One region of the Streptomyces sp. V3I8 genome, then DNA from elsewhere that is predicted to be linked to it. Evidence: riboswitches for the same ligand, from Rfam matches in the RefSeq annotation. Region 1 holds a riboswitch; the other holds the start of a gene.
The links. Region 1 has a riboswitch for cobalamin ahead of QFZ75_RS33635 (ABC transporter substrate-binding protein). Riboswitches for the same ligand answer to the same signal wherever they lie in the genome.

Region 2: another riboswitch for cobalamin. It lies ahead of QFZ75_RS03195 (energy-coupling factor ABC transporter permease); the one in region 1 lies ahead of QFZ75_RS33635 (ABC transporter substrate-binding protein).

The regions. Positions count from the first base shown of each region.
Region 1 is NZ_JAUSZL010000002.1:7,576,484-7,579,914, forward strand. It holds gene QFZ75_RS33625 (MHYT domain-containing protein) at 1-713, shown strand, start outside; partial or broken gene QFZ75_RS33630 (CoA-binding protein) at 670-1,077, opposite strand; cobalamin riboswitch at 1,279-1,466, shown strand; gene QFZ75_RS33635 (ABC transporter substrate-binding protein) at 1,533-2,558, shown strand; gene QFZ75_RS33640 (iron ABC transporter permease) at 2,555-3,431, shown strand, end outside.
Region 2 is NZ_JAUSZL010000002.1:657,039-660,469, forward strand. It holds gene QFZ75_RS03190 (cellulase family glycosylhydrolase) at 1-890, opposite strand, end outside; cobalamin riboswitch at 1,092-1,275, shown strand; gene QFZ75_RS03195 (energy-coupling factor ABC transporter permease) at 1,305-2,018, shown strand; gene QFZ75_RS03200 (energy-coupling factor ABC transporter substrate-binding protein) at 2,015-2,437, shown strand; gene cbiQ (cobalt ECF transporter T component CbiQ) at 2,444-3,193, shown strand; gene QFZ75_RS03210 (energy-coupling factor ABC transporter ATP-binding protein) at 3,190-3,431, shown strand, end outside.

The sequences.
Region 1 (3,431 bases):
GCTGCGGGATCTGGACGATGCACTTCATCGCGATGATCGGGTTCCAGGTCGAGGAGAGCGACATCCGCTACGACGTCGGCCTGACGGTCCTCAGCCTCCTGGTGGCGATCGCCGTGGTCGGTATCGGCGTGTTCGCCGTCGGCTACCGCGGCGCGGGCACCACGACCCTGCTCGTCGCGGGCGTCTTCACCGGCCTCGGTGTCGCGGCCATGCACTACATCGGCATGGCCGCCATCCGTCTGAACGGCGGCCTGCGGTACGACACCGCCACCGTCGCGCTGTCCGTCCTGATCGCCCTCGTCGCGGCGACCGCCGCGCTCTGGGCGGCGGTCGCGATCCGCGGCTTCCTGACCAGCCTCGGTGCGAGCCTGGTCATGGGAGGCGCCGTGTCCGGAATGCACTACACGGGCATGGCGGCCGTCAGCGTGCACCTGCACGGCGCGGTAGGCGGACCGGGCACGGGCGGTTCCGCCCACTCGCTCCTGCTGCCGATGCTCATCGGCCCGGTCCTCTTCCTGGTGCTCGCCGCGGTGGTCGTGATGTTCGACCCGCTGCTGGTCCTCGGGGACGGCGACTGGAACCGGACCGCGTCCCGCCGGGCACCCGCTTCCCGTACGGACCGGCCCGCCTGGTCCGGCGGCTCGGCCTTCGAACCGCCGCCGCGCCGGGTCAGCCCAGGCGGGGAATCTCGATCGCCGGGCAGCGGTCCATGACCATGTCGAGACCGGCCGTCCGGGTGCGTTCGTAGGCGCCCTCGTCGATCACGCCGAGCTGGAACCAGACGGCCCCGGCGCCGATGGCGACCGCCTCGTCGGCGACGGAGCCCGCGAGGTCGCTGTTGACGAACACGTCGACGACGTCGACCGGGAAGGGGATGTCGGCCAGGGAGGCGTACCCCTTCTCCCCGTGGACCGTCTCGGCCTTCGGGTGGACCGGGACCACCCGCTTGCCGTAGCGCTTGAGCACGGCCGCGACGCCGTACGCGGCGCGCCCCTCGTTCGACGAGAGACCGACGACCGCCCAGGTGTCGCCGCGCTAGGTGAGGATCTTGCGGATCGTTGCCGGATCGCCGTACACGAGGGGCCTCCTGGACTTGCGTGGACTTGCGTGGACTTACGGACGGGTGCTGTTGCGCCCGACAACAGCGGGCGCGGCACGCTGATTCCCGCACGGTGCCCGACACGTGTCCGCCGCGGTGTCCGGCAACGGTCCGCCGAGGCGCCCGACGGATGTCCGCGACGGTGCCCGCGCACCGCCGCCCCGGCCCGAAAACCGCCGTGATAGCTTGCGGAAGCCAGTCGAACCCATGTACGTGGGTCAGGGAATCCGGTGCGAATCCGGAGCTGACGCGCAGCGGTGAGGGTGACGGGCGGGGCATCGGCCACTGGACCGGAACGACGGTCCGGGAAGGCGCTCCGTCCGGGTGAACCCGAGTCCGAAGACCTGCTGGCGGCCTCCGCGGTCACCGGACGGCGGGGGAGCACCGTACGACCGGGCTCCGCGTCCGAGCCCTCGACGCCCGAGGAACTTCCGTGCCCTTCGCACGCCCCGCCCGCCCCGCTGCCCTGCTCCTGTGCGGCGCCGTCCTGCTGACCGGCTGCGGAGCGGCCGACCCGCCCGGTGCCGAGGCCGGAGCGGCCGCCGTCACCCTGGACGACTGCGGCCACACCGTACGCGTGGAGTCCCCGCCCCGGCGGGCCGTGGCCCTCAACCAGGGTGCCGCCGAGATCATGCTGTCGCTGGGTCTCGCCGACCGCATGGCCGGCACCGCGACCTGGACCGATCCCGTGCTGAAGGGCCTGGAGAAGGCCGATGCGCAGGTGCCGCGCATCGCCGACAACAGCCCCTCCTTCGAACGGGTCCTGGACGCCGACCCCGACTTCGTGGCCGCCTCGTTCGCGTCCACGCTCGGCAAGGGAGGCGTCGCCACCCGGGAGCAGTTCGAGAAGCTCGGCGTACCCGCGTACGTCGCGCCCTCCGACTGCGCGGGCAAGGACAACACCGGAGACGGCGACGGCGCCCGCGCGAAACCGCTCGGCATCGACGCCGTCTACGGCGAGATACACGACCTGGCCAGGATCTTCGGCGTCGAGGACAGGGGCGACGAGCTCGTCGCCGGACTGGAGCGGCGGATGGCGAAGGCCACCTCGGGCGTCGACGCCTCCGGCGTCTCCCTCCTCTTCTGGTTCGCCAACTCCGCGTCGCCCTACATGGCGGGCTGCTGCGGATCCCCCGGCATCATGACCCGGGCGCTGGGCGCGAGGAACGTCTTCGACGACACCCACGAGGAATGGCCCCAGATCAACTGGGAGACGGTGGCCGACCGCGACCCCGACGTCCTGGTCATCGGCGACCTGACCCGCAGGTCGCAGACCGCCGAGTCCGCGAGGAAGAAGATCGAGTTCCTGGAGTCCGACCCGGTCACCAGGAACATGACCGCCGTCAGGAAGAAGCGGTACGTCCTGCTCAGCGGACAGGCGCTGAACCCGACCATCCGTACCGTCGAGGGCGTCGAGCGGGTGGCCGCCGCCCTGCGGGAGTTCGGGCTCGCGGGGTGACCCGGCCGCGCGTGGGAACACTCTGCGCGGCCGGTGGGGCCCTGCTCGTCGGCTCCGTCGCCCTCGCGATCACGATCGGCCCCGCGGACATCGGTGTCGGTGACGTCTGGTCCGTGGTCGCGGCCCATCTCGGCCGGGGCGGCACGCGGTTGAGCCCCGTCCGGGACGGGATCGTCTGGCAGCTGCGGCTGCCGCGCACCCTCCTGGCCGCCGTCTGCGGCGCCGGACTGGCCGTGTGCGGCGCGGTCATGCAGTCCCTGCTGCGCAACCCCCTCGCCGACCCGTTCGTCCTCGGGGTGTCCTCGGGCGCCTCCACCGGCGCGGTCCTCGTGGTCGTCCTCGGGGCCGGCGGCGGCCTGCTGTCCGTGTCCGGGGGCGCGTTCCTCGGCGCGCTCCTCTCGTTCGGTCTGGTCCTGCTGCTCAGCCACACCCTCGGCGGGACGACGGACCGGGTCGTGCTCAGCGGCGTCGCCGCGATGCAGCTCTTCTCCGCCCTCACCTCCTTCGTCGTGATGACCGCCGCCGACGCCGAGACCACCCGGGGCGTGCTGTTCTGGCTGCTCGGCTCGCTGGGCGGCGTCGGCTGGACCGACGTCTGGGTCTGCGCCGCGGTGCTGGCGGTCGCCCTGGTGGTCTGCCTGGCGTACGCGCGCACGCTCGACGCGTTCGCCTTCGGCCAGGACGCCGCCGCAAGCCTCGGGGTGTCCGTGGCCCGCACCCGGCTGGTGCTGCTGTGCGCGACGGCCCTCCTGACGGCCGCGCTGGTCAGCTCGGCGGGCGCCATCGGCTTCGTGGGCCTCGTCCTGCCGCACGCGGCCCGGGCGCTGGTGGGCTCCGGCCACGCGCGGCTGCTGCCGGTCGCCGCCCTCACCG
Region 2 (3,431 bases), 6.9 Mb from region 1:
GCGAGGTACCCGAGCCGCAGCTGCTGCGCCGCGGCCATCATGGTGTCCTCGTCCGGGTCGCCGTACTGGTCGGCCGGTCCGCCGAACTCGCCGATCAGGATCGGCAGTCGGGCGTTGACGAAGGCGTTCAGGTAGTCGGTGATCTCCTGTGCGGTGTCGTAGACGCTGTACATGTGGATCGAGAAGATCAGGTTGCCGGTGGTGTCGGCGTCGTAGACGGCCTGGGCGTTGGTGCGCATGACGTTCTGCCAGTCCTGGCCCCAGTTGGGTGCGTCCACCATGATGGTGTGCTCGAACCCGGCGGTGCGCAGTTTCTTGACGGCGGCGATCGTGGGAGCGGTCCAGCCCGCCGGATCGGTGTTGCCCCAGGGCTCGTTGCCGATGTTGATGATGACGTAGTTCTCTTCGCCGGCGAGGACGCTCTTCAGGCCGATCCAGTAGTCGGCGGCCTGGTCGAGGGTGGCTGCGGCGCTCTCCTCGGCGTATCCGGTGGTGTCGTGCACCTCCAGTACGCAGATCAGCCGGTTGGCCTTGCACTGGGCGACGACGCCGGCCACGTCCTCGGCACTGTTCTTGGTCCAGCGGTGGCCGTTGGACAGGACGACGCGGACGGTGTTGGCACCGAACGCCTTGATGTCGGCCAGCGACTGCGTCTGGCTCGGATACCAGGTGTGGGCGTGATTGACGCCGCGCATAACGAAGTCGTTGCCGTTGCCTTCGAGCAGGCGTCCGTCGTCGATGTGGAGGCCGGTCGCGAGGACGTCCGGGGACTTGGCATGTGCGGCGGTCGGGACGAGGGCGCCGAGAACGACAAGCCCGAGGAACGCTGCCAGCCCGGCCAGCAGCGCGCTGACGAGGGTCTTTCGAGTCGTGCTTCTTGTTCTTCTCACTGCGACTCCAGAAAGTGAGCGCCAAGAAACGTGAGTTTCGGATGGGTGGGAGCGCTCCCATAGAGTCACTTCGTCAGGGGCACGTCAAGACTTGACGCACGTTCCGACGCGTAACAGGTGTGAAGAACCGCCGGCCGCCCCAGGCACCGTGACCACCCGTACGCCCCTGGGGGGCCGCTTGTCACCACCCCGGTACGCGCACTAGTGTCACCACGCCTTGGTGCTCGGGAAATCGGTGTGATGCCGGTGCGGCCCTCGCCACTGTGATCGGGAAGTCCGGCTCCGGCCCTCACGGGCAGCCACTGGGTCCTCGGACCCGGGAAGGCGGAGCACGGGCGGTTTTGACCCGTAAGCCAGGAGACCGGCCAAGGCGCGTCAACCATCCACGAGGTGCTGGAGAGGGTCTGCAGAGCCATGCACATAGCCGAGGGTTTCCTTCCTCCGGCGCACGCGGTCGCCTGGGGCGTCGCGTCGGCGCCGTTCGTCGTCCACGGAGTCCGGTCGCTCACCCGTGAGGTCAGGGAGCATCCCGAGAGCACGCTGCTCATCGGGGCGTCCGGGCCGTTCACGTTTGTCCTCTCCGCACTGAAACTGCCGTCGGTGACCGGCAGTTGCTCGCACCCCACCGGCACGGGCCTCGGTGCCGTCCTGTTCCGGCCGCCGGTCATGGCGGTGCTGGGCACCATCACCCTGCTCTTCCAGGCACTGCTGCTCGCGCACGGCGGGCTGACCACGCTCGGCGCCAACGTCTTCTCGATGGCGATCGCCGGGCCCTGGGCCGGCTACGGGATCTACCGGCTGCTCCGGCTGTTCGGCGCGCCGCTGATGGTCGCGGTGTTCTTCGCCGCGTTCGTCGCCGACCTGTCCACGTACTGCGTCACCAGCGTGCAGCTCGCGCTCGCGTTCCCCGACCCGAGCAGCGGGTTCCTGGGCGCGCTCGGCAAGTTCGGCTCGATCTTCGCTGTCACGCAGATCCCGCTCGCGGTGAGCGAGGGCCTGCTCACCGTGCTCGTGATGCGTCTGCTGGTGCAGTCGAGCAAGGGCGAACTGACCCGGCTCGGCGTGCTCCTCACCAAGGAGCGGTCCCGGACCGGGACGGCCGACACGACGGAGGCGGTGGCCCGATGAGCCGTAACGCGAAGATCAACACCCTGCTGCTGCTCGTCGTGGCCGCCCTCGCGGTACTGCCGCTGGCCCTGGGACTGGGCGACCACAAGAAGGAACCGTTCACAGGCTCCGACGCGGAGGCGGAGACCGCGATCACCGAGATCGAACCGGACTACGAGCCGTGGTTCTCGCCCCTGTACGAGCCGCCGTCCGGGGAGATCGAGTCGGCGCTCTTCGCCCTGCAGGCCGCCCTCGGCGCGGGCGTCCTCGCCTACTACTTCGGTCTGCGCCGGGGCCGCCGCCAGGGCGAACTGCGGGCCCTGGCCACAAAGGACGGCCAGGACAGGGCGCATGCCACGTCCCCGGCCGGCGGTACCGGTGCGGCACACGGCACGTCCGCGGCCGGCGGTACCGCCGAGTCCGTGTCCCGACGGGCCTGAGTCTTCGTGCTGCCCATCGACGCGGCGGCGCACAGCAGCCGCTGGCGCCACCGCCACCCCGTGGACAAGGCCGTGCTCGGGCTCGGTCTGACCGTGCTGGCGATCTCGCTCCCGCCCTGGCCCGGCGCCGCCCTGGTGCTGGTGACCGCCCTCGTCGTGCTGCTGGGCCCCGCCGCCGTACCCGGGCGCAGGCTCTGGCGCGCCTACCGGGTGCCGCTGGGGTTCTGCGTGACCGGGGCGCTGCCGCTGCTGTTCCAGGTCGGCGGTCCGGACGGGTTCGTGACCCTGGCCGGGGGCGGGCCGGTGCGCGCCGGCGAACTCCTGCTGCGCACCTCGGCGGCCTCCCTCGGGGTGCTGCTGTTCGCGTTCACCACTCCCCTGTCCGACCTGCTGCCCCGGCTGGTGAACGCCGGGGTGCCCGCGCCGGTCGTCGACGTCGCCCTGGTGACGTACCGGATGAGCTTTCTGCTCCTGGACTCGGTACGTCGGATCAGGGAGGCGCAGGCCGCGCGGCTCGGGCACACCACACGGGCCGCCTCCTGGCGCTCCCTGGCCGGGCTCGGCGCCACCGCTTTCGTGCGGGCCTTCGACCGGGCGACCCGGCTGCAGGCCGGGCTCGCCGGGCGCGGTTACGACGGCACCCTGCGCGTCCTGGTGCCGCCGGCGCGGATCTCCGCGCGCTTCACGTTCCTGAGCACGGCCCTGCTCGCGGGCCTGGCCGCACTCACCTTCGTACTGGAAAGGCCGCTGCGATGAGCGAGCCCGTGCTGGTCGCCCTGCGGGGCGCGTCCTACGCGTACGAGGACGGGCCGACCGTGCTCGACGGCCTGGACTTCGAGGTGCGCGCGGGGCGCGCGCTCGCCCTGCTCGGCCGCAACGGCAGCGGCAAGACCACACTGATGCGGCTGCTCAGCGGCGGACTGCGGCCGCGCGGCGGGCAGTTGACGGTCGAGGGCCGCCCGGTCCGCCACGACCGCAAGGGCCTGACCCTGCT